DNA from 2 places in the Mycobacterium novum genome. Region 1 is predicted to be linked to the other one. Evidence: riboswitches for the same ligand, from Rfam matches in the RefSeq annotation. Region 1 holds a riboswitch; the other holds the start of a gene.
What was found. A riboswitch is a leader RNA that binds a small molecule or an ion and turns the genes downstream of it on or off. The one in region 1 is predicted to bind S-adenosylmethionine.
Positions count from the first base shown of each region.

Region 2: another riboswitch for S-adenosylmethionine. It lies ahead of G6N19_RS14310 (bifunctional o-acetylhomoserine/o-acetylserine sulfhydrylase); the one in region 1 lies ahead of G6N19_RS06035 (hypothetical protein).

Region 1 is NZ_AP022562.1:1,312,683-1,321,717, forward strand. Features, by position in the region: gene G6N19_RS06030 (hypothetical protein) at 1-776, opposite strand, end outside; SAM riboswitch class IV at 1,234-1,345, shown strand; gene G6N19_RS06035 (hypothetical protein) at 1,448-2,113, shown strand; gene G6N19_RS06040 (TM0106 family RecB-like putative nuclease) at 2,264-5,641, shown strand; gene G6N19_RS06045 (hypothetical protein) at 5,651-6,052, opposite strand; gene G6N19_RS06050 (AAA family ATPase) at 6,049-8,511, opposite strand; gene G6N19_RS06055 (DEAD/DEAH box helicase family protein) at 8,669-9,035, shown strand, end outside.
Region 2 is NZ_AP022562.1:3,082,547-3,091,581, forward strand. Features, by position in the region: gene G6N19_RS14275 (ATP-binding cassette domain-containing protein) at 1-1,475, opposite strand, end outside; gene G6N19_RS14280 (NADH:flavin oxidoreductase) at 1,542-2,741, opposite strand; gene G6N19_RS14285 (bifunctional methylenetetrahydrofolate dehydrogenase/methenyltetrahydrofolate cyclohydrolase) at 2,802-3,650, shown strand; gene G6N19_RS14290 (DUF3017 domain-containing protein) at 3,695-3,937, shown strand; gene G6N19_RS14295 (DUF732 domain-containing protein) at 3,934-4,368, opposite strand; gene G6N19_RS14300 (class I SAM-dependent methyltransferase) at 4,473-5,225, opposite strand; gene metX (homoserine O-acetyltransferase MetX) at 5,222-6,358, opposite strand; gene G6N19_RS14310 (bifunctional o-acetylhomoserine/o-acetylserine sulfhydrylase) at 6,381-7,703, opposite strand; SAM riboswitch class IV at 7,835-7,955, opposite strand; gene G6N19_RS14315 (NADP-dependent isocitrate dehydrogenase) at 8,099-9,035, shown strand, end outside.

The sequences.
Region 1 (9,035 bases):
GTCCGCTCAGATATTCCCTTCAAAAGCCTTGCCGGCCAGTCGGTTCCCGGCGGCGGCATGGCGTGCATAAGCGAACCCTGGACCGGCGCCTCGTCCCGGTACACCACTAAAGCGCCGGGTATCCGATTTCGCGGCACCGCCACATTCAGGGCGCCGTCCGTGGCGGTGTCATCGACGTCGATGTGCAGGTACAGCGACGATCGGCGTTCCCGATGGCAGCGTTCGATCAGCTCGTCGGCCATGATCTGTCCTTCGTCGCGGTAGCGCGGAATGGCATCGACGTCGCGCGGTTGGCCGCTTTGCTCCATGAGGTACAGCGCCACCACCTGCGGACCGACCACGAACAGCCCAGCGGCCGAGAAGACCGCCGGCAGGCCGGTAAGCATGCCATGCAGGTCAGCATCCCCAAGCGCATTGCTGATCACGTAGTGCAACGCGACACCGCGTCGTTCCAACTCCTGAACGACGACGCCGGCGGTCGCAGCCAGGTAGTCGGCGACGCTCTGCCCCCAAAAGAGTTCCTGGAAGCAGGATTTGTAAACGTCGTCGACCGCAACGGCCGCGATCAACATCAAGTCGCGGTCATCGAGGACGCCGGCCAGCAGTCCCACCCGCTGGCTCAGCGCCGCCACGGATTGTTCTCGCTCAACGTCGGAGAGCGCCTCGAGTTTGTCGGCGCCGGCGACGATGGCGCGGCTCGGCGCGTCCCAGAGGTAGGCCAGGGTAGGGAAATCCCAACCGCCAGCACTTGCCGCCGCGGTCCCACTATCGGTCATCGTTCACCCTTCCGGCGGCGCCGCGGACGGGCGCCCACCACTTGCACGCGCGGTGTGCCGGCTCTTGCCCCGGGGGCACCGTCGGTGGCCGCGCGGTTGCCGAGGCATCGGGTCAGGTCCCCGATCAGCCGTCCACTCCTGAGCCGCCTCCACGGTAACGGGAGGCTGTGACATGTCAGGGCGTCGTGCGCACACCCGCGCTGGGCCTTTCATGACCGGTTCGCGCGACTGATCGGTTTCACCAAAGACAGCCACAACGCCTGGGTGAGCACGACCGACAGGCGATGAGGTGGGCGATTCGCCGAATCGTTGATGCCGTCTACTCGGCCTCGCTGTGCCCTGGCGGGCTACCGACGGCGCGCTCTATTGCAGCCTGGTGTCCAAGCAATACAAGGGATCTTGTCCGCCGGACCTCATAACCGCGCCGTTGTCGGCGTGCCCCGCTATCCTGAAGTGGCTTCATGAGTTGCCGTCGCGAAGCTCCGACTGGACGGCACGCCAACCCCACGCTCGTGGGTGGCTCGGATGACGAAGCGGTCCGCACCAACCGGTGTGGATAAGAGCGCCTCCCGAGCGGAGGCTCGGAACTTGGAGATCTCCATGGCCCCTAACGATGCGCCGGAACGTCCGAGTGCAGATGCGCAGTGCGATTCGTACGGGGAGGCATTGTCATGAGTGAGTACACCCTCGACGACCAGTGGCGGTCGTTCCAGACCTTTATCGCGACGTACGTCGCGGGCATGGTGCACCCCAGGGATGTCTTCACCATCTCCCTGAGATCGGCGGTAATGCCTCCGCTCGTGGAGTTCCGGTGCGATCCCGCGGGTCTGGCCCGATTCAGCGTGGGTCCGTTGTCGTGGAGCGACGACGATGGTGCGAGCGTCCCAGTTCCGCGAGAGAAGATCAATCAGGCTGCCGCGCAGACGGTGCAGGTGCTCCGTGAGCACCAAGATGATCCGCGCGAGTTGCGCCTCAGCGGCAGCGGCCCCGCGAGTTCGGTGGCGGTGCTGGCCAGAAGTGGGTTCATGAACGGCGATACAAGCAACCCCGCCCGCAAAGCGGCCTATGCGATGAGGATGTCAGCCGACGTCGATGTAGATGGTGACGTCATCGATGCAGCGGCCCGGACAGTCGGCCAACGCGTCTTCGAAAGAAGCAGAAATGCCTCGTTCGCATCGATCGCCTTCTCAAACGCGTTGGCGGGACTGCGAACTTGGGTCGATCCCTTCAGTTCGACGCCCAAGACCGGATTCCAGGTGGGCGTCCGTTCGCCGCGAGAAGCCGAGGAAACCGACGCGGCTCGCACCGACGGTCAGCAAGAGGCGCCGGCAACGTGACCAACACAGTGATTACCGGCATCGTGATCCCGCTGGCCCCCTGTTCGGGGGGCTACTACGACCCGACGCACGGGACATGCGCACCTGACGAGCCGGTATATCCGGCGCCGTTCTATCACCGGCACGACAACGCGCAGGGAGGATCACGCGGTGGCTGACCTGATTCCAACCGAACATCTGCTGACCCCGTCCAAGATCACCGCCTGGCTGGATTGCGCGCACTATCTGACGCTGCGCAACCAGGTCGACGCCGGAACGCTGCCGGAACCGAAGTCGACCTTCGGGGAGTTCGCGAGACTATTGCTCGACAAGGGGCTACAGCATGAACAGCAGTGTCTGGAGAGGCGCGAGTCCGGGGACATATCTGTTCTCAGGGTTCCCGGTCGGCGCGAGGGCGAGACGTTCGAGGCGTGGGTGGCCCGCACCGGCAACCCGTTCGACGACGGATGGGACATCATCTATCAGATGCCGTTGATCCACGACGGGGTGCGCGGCATCGCCGATTTCCTGGTGCGCACCGCCGACGGCGGGTACGAGCCGGTGGACGCCAAACTTGCTCGCGCCGAAGCCAAGCCCGGCCACGTGTTGCAGCTCTGTTTCTACGCCGACGCGTTGGAAGCACTCACCGGGGTGCGTCCCGAGCACATGCACCTGTGGTTGGGCTCGGGGAAGACCGAGACGCTGCGGGTCAATGATTTCAGCCCCTACTGGCGCCGATTGCGCAAGCAGCTGACCGAGACGCTGGCGGGCGGACCCGAAGCCGGTACTGTTCCGAGGCCTTGCGCGTACTGCGATTTCTGCGAGTTCAGAACGCTCTGCGATCAGCAGTGGCGCGACGAGGGTGCGCTGAGCCTGGTGGCCGGGATTCGCACACCGGATACCGCGGCCTTCGAGGCCGCCGGCATCACCAACATCACCGCGCTGGCACGGGCCCAGACGGCTGTGGCGGGAATGGGTCCACGGCGGCTGCAGCGGTTGACCGAGCAGGCGAAGCTGCAGCTTCAAGCAGCGTTGCTGGCCGAGTACGAGGCACCCCCATTCCGGCTCATCGAGCCCGGCGAAGATCCGGTGTGGGGGCGCGGGTTCGAGGAACTGCCCCGCCCCGACGACGGCGATGTGTTCCTCGACTTCGAGGGCCACCCGTTCTGGCGGGTCGAGACGGGGCTGTTCTTCCTGTTCGGTCTGCTGGAACGCGACAGAGACGGGCAGTGGCACTACCGCAGGTGGTGGGCGCACGATCTCGAGGCGGAAGCCGCGGCAGCAGCCGAGCTGATCGACTACCTCGCGCGGCGGCGGGCGGCCTTCCCCGAGATGCACGTCTACCACTACAACCACACCGAACGATCGTCGCTGGTAACGCTCGCCGAGAAGCACAACGTCGCGCAGCGGGCGTTGGCGGAACTGATCGAGACCGGCTTGTTCGTGGACCTTCTGCTGGTGGCCCGCAACAGTATCCAGGTCGGCACCGAATCCTACGGCCTCAAAGCCCTGGAGCGGCTCACCGACTTTCAACGCAGCCACGACATCGACAAGGGCGCCGGCGCGGTACTGCAATACGAAGAATTCATGAAACACGGCGGCCAAGCCCGATTGGACCGCATCGCCGTCTACAACGAAGACGATGTGCGAGCGACGATGGCGCTACGAGATTGGTTGGTACAGCACCGTCCGGCTGAGTTGGCGTGGCGCGAAAGCGTCCTCGAACCGGACCCCGGGTTGCCGGAACTCGACGTGCACGTAGAGCAGTTGCACGCCTTCCCCGCCGATACTTCCGAGTACCTTCTCGGTGATCTGCTCGGATACTGGCGCCGAGAATGGTTCGCCTACATCGGGCCGAAGATGGCCAAGCTGCAGGGCGACACCACCGCCCTACGGGACGACCCCGAAGCTCTGACAGAACTACAGTACGTCGGCGAGGTCGAGCGGCTGGGCAAGACCGGGAAGCCGATCACCCCGGGGCTGCGCTTCGTCTTCCCCCCGCAATCGCTCCACCGTTTCCCCTACGACGGCGGAAGTGTCATGTTCGTCGACGCCGAAGGCCAACGGTTCTCTTGCGCGATTGAGAACCTCGACCGCAGGAACCACCTTCTCGACCTGCAGTGGGGCACGAAGGTGCGGGAAGCCGGGATTCTGCCGCCCAGTGTGGTGCTCCTGCACGACTGGATCGGTCCGGAACCGAAGCGCGAGGCACTCTCGGGCTTTGCCGCCCAGCTGCTCGACGGTGCCGACACCAACCCGGTGACAATGGCGCTGCTGCGCCGCGAGCTACCGTGCTTCACCGACGGTGCCGGGCCGCTCGGTGGTCTTTTCACCGACGATCTGGCCGACATGAGGCGCTGGGTGACCAAACTCGACAACAGCTTCGTCGCGATCCAGGGCCCTCCGGGCGCGGGAAAGACTTACAGCGCAGCGCGTCTCATTCGCACGTTGATACTGGAGGGACGACGCGTCGGGGTTACCGCGACGACGCACCACGCAGTCGACCACCTGCTGAAGAAGGTGGTGGAGCTGTTCCGCGACAACGGCGATATCGACAAGCTCAACGCGGTGAAGAAGCCGAAGAGCGGTTCGACATGGGTTCCTGACGGCACCACGGCCGGCAGCAAAACCAAGTGCGCCCGGCGCGATGTAAACCTCGTCGCCGGTACGACGTGGCTCTTCGGTTCGAAGGAGATGCGCAACTCCCCCGTCGATGTGTTGTTGATCGATGAAGCCGGCCAAGTGTCGCTGGCCGACGCCCTTGCGGCATCATTGTCGGCGCGCAATGTCGTTCTGCTCGGTGATCCGCTGCAACTGTCGCAGGTCGCCCAGGCCAGCCACCCCAACGACAGCGGGCGCAGCGTACTGGAACACATCCTCGGCGAGGCCGCGATCATGCCCCGCGATCGTGGTGTCTTCTTGTCGAAGACCTACCGCATGCACCCTGACGTGTGCCGGTTCATCTCCGAGGAGATCTATGCCGGCCAACTCGGCCATGATTCGAGCTGCGAGCAGCAGAACACGGTGGCCGGAACCGGACTGCGCTGGCTGCGGGCCGAGCACCGCGGCAACAGCACATCCTCGGAGCAGGAGGCAGAGCTGATCGCGGCCGAGATCGCTCGGCTGGTCGGCACCATCTGGACCGACGAGGACGGCGACGAAAACCCGCTGACAGTCTCAGATTTCATGGTGGTCGCACCCTTCAACCATCAGGTGCGGATGATTCGAGACCGGCTCGATGCCGACGCGTCGACCCGTGGTGTGGCGGTCGGCACCGTCGACAAGTTTCAGGGCGGTGAGGCGGCGGTGGTGTTCTTCTCAATGACCACCTCCACCGGGGAGGACATCTCCCGAGGCGCCGACTTTCTGTTCTCCCGCAACCGGCTCAACGTCGCGATCAGCCGAGCCCGGTGCCTGGCATATCTGGTGTGCACCGAGGAGCTGCTGAACGCCCGCGCACGCAACGTGGAGGACATGCGGTTGATCGCGACGCTGAATGCGGTGGTGGAATACGTCGAAAGGGGTCATGGTGCTGGCGCGAGCACATGAGTGCCGCTGTCATGTGCCAGCTGTGTCTCCTGCAGCAGGCACCGTCCCCGACCGTATCCCGCTGAAGTATGCGTCCCGAACCGCCGCGCACAACACCCGAACCTCTCCCACCGTCGGCGAAAGCTGGTAGGCGTGTTGGTGGCAGAAGCCGCTCAGCTGGTGCCAGGCGTCGATGAGGACTCCGCCGGCCGGCGTGGTGTCGAGCGACTTAAGTACGGCGAGTTTCGCCTTCTGCGTCCCGACCACCGCCTGCCCCCCGCACAGCACCGCGCAGCGGGCGTCGATCAGCTCCTCCACCGCCTGGCGTGCCAGGAATGCCGCGAGGCGCGCGGAGTTGCCCACTGCCGCGCCGTCCGGGGAGTCCAGCAGTGCGTCGGCCCGCGCGAGCAGTAGTTCGCCGGTGGTGGTCAACGGTTCTCCACGATATCGCGCACCGTCTTGCGGAGATCCGCGACGCTGTTGCGGTCGAGCGCGGCGCCCTTGTGGACGCCCGAAGCGCAGATGGCTATCGTCGGGAAGCGGTGTGGCCGATAGGCTTTCCAGCCGGACACATCGCCTGAGGCGTCCCCGGTCAGCGCCAGCGCCACCCGACTCTGGGTCGTCATCGCCTTCTCCCACTCGGCATCGGACTCGTGGTAGGCCACGCCGGCCTTGGCCCGGTCGCTGAAAAACCGCTGGTGCGCGGCGGCCTCGATCGCCATGCGGAACAGGCCGGGTGCCGCCTTCCGCTTGATCAGGTCATCCAGGTCCTCATCGAAGATCACCGCTTCGGCATCAGCGACGTACCGCTCGGCCGGCAGGTCGTTCTCCTTCACCACGACCACCGACTGATGCTCTCGGGTGACGTCGAGCAGCTGGGCGGGCACCGAGCGGGCGCGGATGGCCGCCGGCAGCCGGTCATCGTGGGAGAAAACGATCACCTGACGGGTCTTCGCAAGCTCAATCAACACGTCGAGGAACCCGCTGATCTTGGCTGGGTCCATCGCCTGGATCGGGTCGTCAAGCACGATAAACCGGAACGGGCTGGCCGCGGTGGTCGCTCGCGGGATGAACAACGCCAGCGCGAGTGCGTGCAGTTCGCCCTGGCTCATCACCGACAGGGCTCCGGCCGGTACCCCGTCCACGGTCCCGTCGATGACGGCGCGGCGGCGGGTGGCCGATCCCTCCAGGGTGATGCTGCCCAGGTCGACGTTGCTCTCATGGCGCATCCGGCCCCAGATGTGCTGAGCTTGGCCCACCATCGGGGCCAGGCGCCGGTCCCGCAGCGTTTCGGCATTGGCGCGCAACCATTTCAGCGCCGCCTTCACACGATCGAGGCGGTCATCGTCGTTGCGGGCCGCGGTCTCCAGCTCGACCCACGCCGCGATCGTGCGGGCGATCGGCGCCCAAGCGTCCTCCAGCTCGGCGGCACGCTGGGCGGCCTCGGCCCGCAGCGCGGACGCGGCCTCAGCCACGTCCAACGCCGCCACCTCCAGGTGGGTCGGCAGGTCGGACAAGCTGTCGGGCGCTGACCGCGCACTCGCCAGTGCATCGTTGAAGGCCGACAGCGCGGGCAGGTCGACTCCCTCGATCGGGGGTTGGCTCGTGACGGTTCCAAAGAATCCGTCGGCCGCCGATCGCGCCCGCGCCAACCGCTGCGCCATCGCCTGATATTTGATGGTGCTCGCGTCGGCTTCCTTCAGCCGTTCCTTGGCTGCCGTCCGCCAGGCGGCGTCGATAGTTCCGGTCTCGCAGACCGGGCAGACGCCGTCACCGATGTCGGCGTGCAGATGCAGCGCCTCGCGCAGCAGGGCCGCCCGTGCGGTCATCACCTTCATTGCGGCATCGGCCCCGGCCACATGGTCATCGATCGCAGCCCGCAGCTCGCCTGCCACCTCGGTGGCTTTGACCGGCTCGGGGACGATCAGTGCGGCCAGTGACCGCAGCTGTGCGATGGTGGCCGCCTGCGCGGTGTTGGTGCCCAGCGTCGTCGCCGTGATCGCCTCGAGGTCGTAGGGCGTGCGCGCGGTCAGTTTCTTGACCTGCGCCGCACGGGGGTCCGACGAGCTGTCCAGGGTCTTGCGCAGTTGGGTCCGTGCCTCGTTGGCGGCCTTGCGTGGCCCGCTTAGCTGTTTCTCGGCGTCCTTGAGCCGGTTGTCGGCGTCGGCGATCAGGTCCAGTCCGAGGAGGCGGTTGAGGGAGTCGTAGAGCGCCGACGGTGAGTCCTCCAGACGGCCGCCGAGCTCGTCGTAGGACATGAGCGGACGGTGGGTCTCGAGCGCCTGGTCCCAGCCGAGCGCGGTGACCGGCTCACGCTTTTGCCCTTTGATCTGCGACCACCGGCGGGCACCGTGCAGCTCTGCCCCCGTCGCCCAGTCGACGCCGACGGTGGCGGTGGTTCCGCCGCGCGCATCGTCGGGTTCCATGGCGAAGTCGATGGCGATCGCCGCCGGCTCGCCCATATGCAGGTTCCGCCAGGAGGTTTCCCAGTGCTGCCCCTTCTTGTTGTCCCACCGGTAGCTCGAACCCGTCAGGGCATACTCCAGAGCCTCGGCGAAGCTGGATTTCCCGGATCCGTTGCGGCCACTGATCACCGTGATCCCGTAGTACGGGTTGAGTTCCAGCGTTGCGCGCGGGCCGATCCCGCGGAATCCCGACACCGTGATCGAACGCAGAAACGCCCGCAACGGCGCTGGCGTATCTGTCGTCGTGGTGTCGGGGCGCTGGGGTACCGGGGCCTGGCCGCCCAGCTGCTCGGTGAGGTCGTCGTCACCGTGCAGTGCCGCGGCGACCAGGTAGGCGGTCTCTTCGCTCACCGTCTCGTCGGCGTCGAGCAGTTCCCAGACCTCCGCCTCGACCGAACCGCCGAGCTCCGCGCCGTCCACTGTCATGTCCTTTCCCCGAAGTAACCCGCAGCTTCGCATACGAGACCGACGGACGGCGGCCGCGCGGGTGTCTTGCCATCGTCCATCGCGCGAGGCTGTCGGCGCCGCTCGGCATAATGCTGGCCAACCGCCGCGAGACGGCCGCCCGACCCGAAAGTGAACAATGCCCTCCCCGGAGTCCCCGTTCTTCGACATCCCCCGCGCCGAGTGGATTGCCTCGAACCGGTCCGCCTTCGCGGTGTGGGACGCCTTCCCCGTCAATCCAGCCCACGCACTGGTGGTGTCGCGCCGCCAGATCAGCGACTGGTGGGCGGCCACCCCGGAAGAACGCACCGATCTGATGGCCTTGGTTGACGACGTGCGTGCCCACATCGCGCAGCGCCACGAACCGGACGGCTTCAACGTGGGCTTCAACTCCGGGACGGCCGCCGGCCAAACCGTAGACCACCTGCACCTCCACGTCATCCCGCGCTACACCGGCGACATCGCGGACCCGCGCGGCGGCGTGCGCAACGTGATCCCTTCTCGCG
Region 2 (9,035 bases), 1.8 Mb from region 1:
GTCAGCAGCTCCAACGCCACCGAGGCGCGTTTGCGCTGGCCGCCGGAGAGCTTGTCCACCCGGGTCTCGGCGTGCTTGGTCATCTCGAGTTCCTCGAGTACCTCCGCGACGGCCTGATCGCGATCGGCCTGGCTGCTGTCGGGCGGCAGCCGTAGCTCGGCGGCGTAGCCCAGCGCCTGGTTCACCGTCAACTGGCGGTGCACCACATCGTCCTGCGGGACCATCCCGACCCGGCTGCGCAGCGAGGCGTAGTCGGCGTGGATGTTGTGGCCCTCGAACAGCACGGAGCCGGAGCTGGGCCGGGTGTAGCCGGCGATCAGCCGGGCCAGCGTGGTCTTGCCGGCGCCGGAGCCGCCGATGATCGCGGTCAATGTGCCCGGCCGGGCGGTCAGCGAGATGTTGTTGAGCAGCCGCTTGCCGCCCTCGACGTCGAAGCAGACGTCCCGAACTTCGAGCCCGCCACTGCCCGTCGCGGTCTCGGTGCGGCGTACCAGGCTGCCGCCGTGGAATTCCAGGTCGACGTTGCCGATCGTGACCAGGTCGCCCTCGGTGAGGATCGCCGAGCCGATCCGGACACCGTTGACGAACGTGCCGTTGATGCTTCGGCTGTCGCGGATCTCGGTGCCCAGCGGAGTCGGGATCAGCATGGCGTGGTGCCGGGAGGCCAGCACATCGGAGATGACGATGTCGTTGTCGGTGGCGCGCCCGATGGTCAACGCCCCGGCGGGCGCATCCGGCGGCGAGGCGGATCCGGGCCGCAGGATGTCGATCATCCGGGTGGCGAGGTTGCCGACCTCCGGTGGCTTCGCGGCCACCGGGGCCATCCGGGTGGACGGTTGCCGCGGTGGCAACGGCTCGGCGGGCGCGGGTGGCGCGAAACTCTGGCGCAGGGCCGCGTCGCCGGATGGACCGGCCCCCGGGTATGCCGGTTGCCGGTGGGTCAGCGGCGGGGGCTGATACGGCGGCGGGCCGGGCCGCAGCGGCTGCTGGATGCCGGGGTGTCCGGCCGAGCGCGGATCCGGGTAGTGCGCCGGTTCGGGGGGCACCGGCGCGGCGGGCCGGCCCGGGGGTTGCTGCGGCGGCCGGCCCGGGCGTGCGATTCCTGGCTGGCCCGGCTGCGGCACCTGGATCGAGACGGTCTGCGGCGGCCTGCCGGCCTGGCCCTGGTGCCGCCCGACCTCGAAGGACAGTCGCGGGCCGTCCGGGTTGCCCAGGTTGACACACTGGCCGTCGCGGATGTCGACCATCGGCACCCGCTGGCCGTTGACGTAAATGCCGTTCAGCGAGCCGTTGTCGATTCCGAGCCATCTGCCCTGCTCGAAGCGCAGCAGCAGGTGCGCGCGGGAGACCAGTGGATGCGGGATACGGATGTCGGCGCGCAGGTCACGCCCGATGACCACGTCGTGGCCTGCGGAGAATGTGCCTTGCGACCCGTCATAGCGCACGGTCAGCACCGGCGGAGCAGGGTGACTCATCGGATCAACTGTATCGGGCGGACAGAAGTGACCGCCGGTCCGCGCGCCGCGAGTCGGCGCGGATCCTCAGCGCAGGACGTCCGGGGCGCCGGTGACAACGCAGTGGGTGCGCTCATAGATCGTGGGCATGCACTGGTTGCAGTGGATGCATTCCGACACCGTCGCCGGCTCGGCCGCGATCCGGTTGACCAGGTCCGGTTCGGCCAGCAGCGCCCGGGCCATCGCGACGAACTCGAAGCCCTCGGCCATCGCCTGATCCATGGTCTCTCGGTTGGTGATGCCCCCCAACAGGATCAGCGGCAGCGACAGCTCGGCGCGGAACAGCCGGGCGTCGTCCAGCAGATAGGCGTCGTGGTACGGGTACTCGCGCAGGAACTTGTTGCCCGTCATCCGCATGCCCCAGCGCAACGGGGGCGGGAAGACGTTCGCGAACTCCTTGACCGGGGCATGCCCGCGGAACAGGTACATCGGGTTGACCAGCGAGCTGCCGGCGGTCAGCTCGAGGGCGTCCAGGCCGCCGTCGTCCTGCAGCCACTTGGCGGTGGTCAGCGACTCGTCCAGGCTGATGCCGCCGCGCACCCCGTCGGACATGTTGAGCTTCGCCGTCACGGCGATCTGGCCGGCGCCGTCCTTCTCGACGGCCTGGCGGACCGCCTGCACGATTCCGCGGGCCACCTTGGCCCGGTTGCCCAGCGAGCCGCCGAACTCGTCGGAGCGGCGGTTGATCAGCGGCGACAGGAACGAGCTGGCCAGATAGTTGTGACCGAGGTGGATCTCGACGGCGTCGAAGCCGGCGTCGACGGCGCAGCGGGCGGCGTCGGCGTGCTGGGCGATGACTGCGTCGATGTCGTCGCGGGTGGCCTTCTTGGCGAACCTCATGCCGATCGGGTTGAAGAACCGTACCGGCGCCAGCGCGCGGGCCTTGTTGGAGCGGGCGTCGGCGACCGGGCCGGCGTGGCCGATCTGCGCGCTGACCGCCGCACCCTCGGCGTGTACGGCCTCGGTGAGCCGGCGCAGCCCGGGCAGGGCCTCCGGGCGCATCCACAGTCCGTCGTCGGAGGTGCGGCCGCCGCGGGAGACCGCGCAGTAGGCGACGGTGGTCATGCCCACCCCGCCGGCGGCCGGCAGCCGGTGGTAGGTGATCAGGTCGTCGGAGACCAGCGCGTCGGGGGTGCGGTTCTCGAAGGTGGCGGCCTTGATGACCCGATTGCGCAGCGTGATCGGGCCGAGCTTGGCCGGACTGAAGACGTCGGGAGCAGCAGGCATTCCCGGAGCTTAACCCCGACGGTGACGTCGGATCCGGCGGGGAATGTCACAATGTCCGGCGTGGGTGCGATCACGTTGGACGGCAAGGCCACGCGCGACGAGATCTTCGTCGACCTCAAAGCCCGGGTGGACAACCTCGCCCGGGCGGGCCGCATTCCGGGGCTGGGCACCATTTTGGTCGGCGACGACCCGGGCTCGCACGCCTACGTGCGCGGCAAGCACGCCGACTGCGCCAAGGTCGGCATCACCTCGCTCCGCCGCGACCTGCCGGCCGACGTCAGCGCGGCGCAGCTCGACGACACCATCGACGAGCTCAACGCCAACCCGGAGTGCACCGGTTACATCGTGCAGCTGCCGCTGCCCCGCCATCTCGACGAGAACGCCGCGCTGGAACGCGTCGACCCGGCCAAGGACGCCGACGGGCTGCACCCGACGAACCTGGGCCGGCTGGTGCTGGGAACCCCGGCGGCGCTGCCGTGCACGCCGCGCGGGATCGTGCACCTGCTGCGCCGCTACGACGTGCCGATCGCCGGCGCCCACGTGGTGGTGATCGGCCGCGGGGTGACCGTCGGGCGCCCGCTGGGCCTGCTGCTGACCCGCCGGTCGGAGAACGCCACGGTGACGTTGTGTCACACCGGAACCCGCAACCTGCCGGAGCTCACTCGCCAGGCCGACATCATCGTCGCCGGTGTCGGGGTGCCGCATCTGCTCACCGCGGACATGGTGCGTCCCGGGGCGGCCGTCGTCGACGTCGGCGTCAGCCGCACCGATGCCGGACTGGTCGGCGACGTGCATCCGGACGTGTGGGAGGTGGCCGGTCACGTGTCGCCCAACCCCGGCGGGGTCGGCCCGCTGACCCGGGCCTTCCTGCTGACCAACGTCGTCGAGCGGGTCGAGAGCGGACTGTGACGCGCGCGGACGTCCGCCGGCTGGTCGCCGCCCAGTGGCCGATCATGCTGGTCGGGCTGATCTTCGTGGCGGCGTTCGTGTTGGCCGGCGCGAACTTCTGGCGTCGCGGCGCCCTGCTGATCGGGATCGGCACCGCGGTGGCCGCCGCGCTGCGGCTGGTGTTGTCCGAGGAGCGGGCCGGGCTGCTGGTGCTGCGGGACCGGGGACTGGACTTCGCGACGATGACGACGGCCGCCACGGCGATGGTCTATATCGCCGCGACCGTCGACCCGCTGGGAACCAGTTAGGCGGCGGGGATGACCGGAATCGCCGGAATCGCCGGGATGCCCCCGGTCAGACCGGGGATGCCGACCGACATCCCCGGGATCTGCGGCAGTTCCGGAAGCTGGCCGCTGGCCAGCTGCGCCAGCATCTGCGGGCAATAGGCCTGCACCGCGATCTCGGTGAACAGCTGCGCCATCTCCGGCGACATGGCGGGCCCGCCGCCCAGTGCGGTGACCGGGGAGGCCACCGAGGCCGCGGTGCCGGCCGGCTCGGTCAGCATCGGGCAGACGGACTGGCCCAGCTCCGCGGTCGCGGCCGGGTCACCGACGGGCACGCCCGCCCCGGCAAGATCGGACAAGAACGAGGTGTCGATCGGACTCGCCTGCGCCGGCGCCGCGGCGCCGATCAGGCCGGCACATATCCCCAGGCCGGTCAGGGCCACGAAGCGTCGCATTATCTCCCCCGTCTATCTGCCCGGCGCCGAGCGGCACGGGGACTGGTGGTTGAAATTCTGCATCAAAGGGATAACGCCGACGAGTCGGCCGGGTCACGGTTTGCCTACGACGGGTCCAGCGTGGCCCGCACGCACACCGTGATGTAGGGCAGCGCCAGCCCGGTCGAACCGACCAGCGCCGGATGGGTGGCCAGCAGGTGGCGGACCTGATCCAGCGTCTTGGTGCGCACTGCGTCCGGTGAGGTGATGCAGTAGCTGCGGGAGGCGACCAGGTCGATCAGCGCCTGGGGAGTCAGGTAGTTGGTCCACTCCAGCTGGTGGTGTTCGATCGCACCGAACGGCGCCGGCAGTGTCACGCCGCCGTCGACGGCGTCGCGGGCGTCTTCGCGGCCGATGATCTCGCCGAGTTCCTTGACCCAGCCCAGCCGCTCGTCGCGGGTGTTCCACACCAGGCCCAGCCGGCCGCCCGGGCGCAGCACCCGGATCAGCTCGGGGATGGCCCGTGCCGGGTCGAACCAGTGCCAGGCCTGCGCCACCAGCACGGCGTCGACGCTGTCATCGGGCAGCGGGATCTGCTCGGCGGTGCCCAGCAGGGCCGGGGTCTGCGGCAGCGAGGTCTGCAGCACTTCGAGCATCTCGGCGATCGGGTCGACGGCCACCACGTTCAGGCCGCGCTCGACCAGCCGGGTGGTGAGCTTGCCGGTGCCGGCACCCAGATCCAGCACGTCGGCGGCGTCCGGTGGCAGCAGCCAGTCGATCGCCTCCGGCGGGTAGGACGGGCGGCCCCGTTCGTAGGCGGCCGCCTGCGAGCCGAACGACAGCGATCGATCGTGCCGGGGCTGCCGCGACCGGTTCACCGCCGGTGCACCCCCGCCGAGTCCGCCAAGTCCAGGGTCTGGCGGATCAATTCTCCGACGCGGTCGGTCTCCAGCAGGAAGCCGTCGTGGCCGTAGTCGGACTCGACCACTTGCAGGCGCGCGCAGCCGGGTAGCAGCTCGGCCAGCTCGGCCTGCAGGCGCAGCGGATACAGCCGGTCGGAGGTGATCCCGGCGACCACGGCCGGTACCGGGCAGTCGCGCAGGGCGGCGGCGACCCCGCCCCTGCCGCGGCCCACGTCGAAGCCGGACAGCGATTCGGTCAGCGTGACGTAACTGCCGGCGTCGAACCGCGCCACCAGCTTGCCGCCCTGGTGGCCCAGGTAGCTCTCCACCGCGTAACGCGGGTCCGCTGGGTCTTCCTCGGCCTGCGCTCTGTTGCCGAATCGCCGGTCGAGTTCGGCCTCGCCGCGGTAGGTCAGGTGCGCGATGCGCCGGGCGATCGCCAGCCCGCTCTCGGGACTGCGGCCGGTGCCGTGGTAGTCGCCGCCGCACCAGTCCGGGTCGGCCTTGATCGCGGCGATCTGGGTGCTCTGGGTGCCGATCTGGTCGGCGGTCGCCCGGGCGCCGACGGCCAGCAGCAGGCCGGCGCGCACCCGGTCCGGGTGGCCGATCATCCACTCCAGCCCGCGGGCGCCGCCCATCGAACCGCCCACCACCGCGGCCACCTCGGTGATGCCGAGCGCGGCCAGGGCGGCGATGTCGGCTTCCACCTGATCGCGAATCGAGATGGCGGGAAACCGTGAGCCCCAGGGTTTCCCGTCGCGGGCCAGCGAACCCGGGCCGGTCGATCCGCGGCAGCCGCCCAGGGCGTTGGTGGCCACCGCGCACCAGCGGGAGGTGTCGATCGGGGCGCCGGGCCCGACGATCCCGTCCCACCAGCCCGCGGTGGGATGTCCGGGCCCGGCCGGCCCGGTGACATGGGAGTCCCCGGTCAGCGCGTGCAGCACCATGACGACGTTGTCGCGACGCGGCGACAGCTTGCCCCAGCGCTGCACGGCGATATGGACGTCATCGAGCACCGCTCCGCTCTCCAAGCGCAGCGGGCCGATGCCGACCGTGCCGGTCTCTCCCTCGGCGGGCAGCACGTGGGTCGAGAATTCCGAAATCGTCACCGTGGCCTCTTTGACAACCGCCTCAACGAGCCGCCAGCGCAGACGATTCGCCGAGCTGTGTTGCGGCTGCGGCGAACCCGAGTTCCAGGTCGGCCAAGATGTCATCGATGCCTTCGATGCCGACCGCCAGCCGGACCAGGCCCGGGGTGACGCCGGTGGACAGCAATTCGTCTCCGGAGAGCTGGCTGTGGGTGGTGGACGCGGGGTGGATCACCAGCGAGCGCACGTCACCGATGTTGGCGACGTGGCTGTGCAGCTGCAGCGCGTTGACGAATGCCTTGCCGGCCTCGATACCGCCGGCCACCTCGAACGAGAGCACCCCGCCGACCCCCTTCGGGGCGAGCTGCTGGGCCCGCTCGTACCACGGTGAGCTGGGCAGCCCGGCGTAGTTGACGCTCAGCACGTCGTCGCGGGCGGCCAGGAATTCCGCGACCCGCTGGGCGTTGGCGACGTGACGCTCGACCCGCAGGCTCAGCGTTTCCAGGCCCTGGGCGATCAGGAAGGCGTTGAACGGCGAGGCCACCGACCCGTAGTCGCGCATCAGCTGGGCACGGATCTTGATCGCGTAGGCCGGCGGGCCCAGGTCGGCGTAGACCAGGCCGTTGTAGCTGGGGTCGGGGGTGGTGAACCCGGGGTGGCGACCCTGGGTCCAGTCGAAGTTGCCGCCGTCGACGATCACGCCGGCGATCGCGGTGCCGTGGCCGCCCAGGTACTTGGTGGCCGAGTGCACCACGATGTCGGCGCCCTGGCTGATCGGCTGGATCAGGTACGGGGTGGCGATGGTGTTGTCGACGATCAGCGGCACGCCGTGCTCGTGCGCCACCGCCGAGACACCCGGGGTGTCGAGGATGTCGATCTTGGGGTTGGAGATGCTCTCGGCGTAGAACGCCTTGGTGTTCGGCTGGACCGCCGCGGCCCAGGACTCCAGGTTGTCGGGGTCCTCGACGAAGCTGACCTCGATGCCCAGCTTGGGCAGCGAGTAGCGGAACAGGTTGTAGGTGCCGCCGTACAGTCGCGGGCTGGCCACGATGTGGTCGCCGGTGCCGGCGAGGTTGAAGATCGCGAACGTGCTGGCGGCCTGGCCGGCCGACAGCAAGGTGGCGCCCACCCCGCCCTCGAGCGCGGCGATGCGTTCCTCGATGACGGCGTTGGTGGGGTTGGTCAGCCGGGTGTAGATGTTGCCCGGCTCGGCCAGCGCGAAGCGGGCCGCGGCCTCGTCGGTGTCGCTGAACAGGTACGAGGTGGTCTGGTAGATCGGCAGGGCGCGTGACCCGGTTTCCGGGTCACCGGCGTGGCCGACGTGGATCTGCTTGGTCTCGAACGACCAGTTGTTACCGGCGGTCATAGATAGATGCTTTCTGAAGAGAAGTGTTGTCGCTGGGGCAGGAGAGGTGTCAGCGACGACAACAACGGTCTGATCGGCGCAAGGAGGCACGCATCAGGTTCCCCTGTCTACTCGGGGGGCCCGTTGTGGCGGACCCGCGCTTGCCGCGTAGCCGGCGGTGGCTACTCAACCCGGTCAATCACCCGGGGCACCCCACCGCGGTTGGAGGGTTGCCGGCCAGCAAGCCGGGGCTTCGCGCTGGCACTCATGACCGCTTGGCAGCCTATCGCATCTATCGGAGGTGCCGCCACCTGCTCACCGGCCGGTGGCCGCCGTTGGCCGGTACGCGATACTTGAGGCCGCCGTGTACCACGCGGAACAACAGACATACGAACCCTGACGCCGGGAGAACAGCCATGTGCGCCGACCAGCCGACCATCATCTACACGCTGACCGACGAGGCGCCGCTGCTGGCGACGTACTCGTTCCTGCCGATCGTGCAGGCCTTCACCGAGCCCGCGGGCATCGACGTCAAATCCAGTGACATCTCGCTGGCCGCGCGCATCCTGGCGGAGTTCCCCGATGTTCTCACCGAGGAGCAGCGGGTGCCCAACAACCTGGCCGAACTCGGGCGGCTGACCGAACTTCCCGACACCACGATCATCAAGTTGCCCAACATCAGCGCGTCGGTGCCGCAGCTGGTCGCCGCGATCAAGGAACTGCAGGGCAAGGGCTTCGCGTTGCCGGACTATCCGGCCGACCCCAAGACCGACGCCGAACGCCAGACCCACGACCGCTACGCCAAGTGTCTGGGCAGTGCCGTGAACCCGGTTCTGCGCCAAGGAAACTCCGACCGTCGTGCGCCCAAGGCGGTCAAGGAGTACGCCCGCAAGCACCCGCACAGCATGGGGGAGTGGTCGCAGGCGTCGCGCACCCACGTGGCCACCATGCGCCACGGCGACTTCTACCACGGCGAGAAGTCGATGACGCTGGACCGCGCCCGTGACGTGAAGATGGAGCTGAAAACCAAGGGCGGCAAGACGATTGTGCTCAAGGAGAAGGTTGCGCTGTCCGACGGCATGATCATCGACTCGATGTTCATGAGCGTGCGCGCGCTGCGCGAGTTCTACGAACAGGAGATGGAGGACGCCCGCAAGACCGGCGTGATGTTCTCGCTGCACGTCAAGGCCACCATGATGAAGGTCAGCCACCCGATCGTGTTCGGCCACGCCATCAAGGTGTTCTATAAGGACGCATTCGCCAAGCACCAGAAGCTCTTCGACGACCTGGGCGTCAACGTCAACAACGGCCTGGTCGACCTGTACGACAAGATCGAGACGCTGCCGGCCTCCC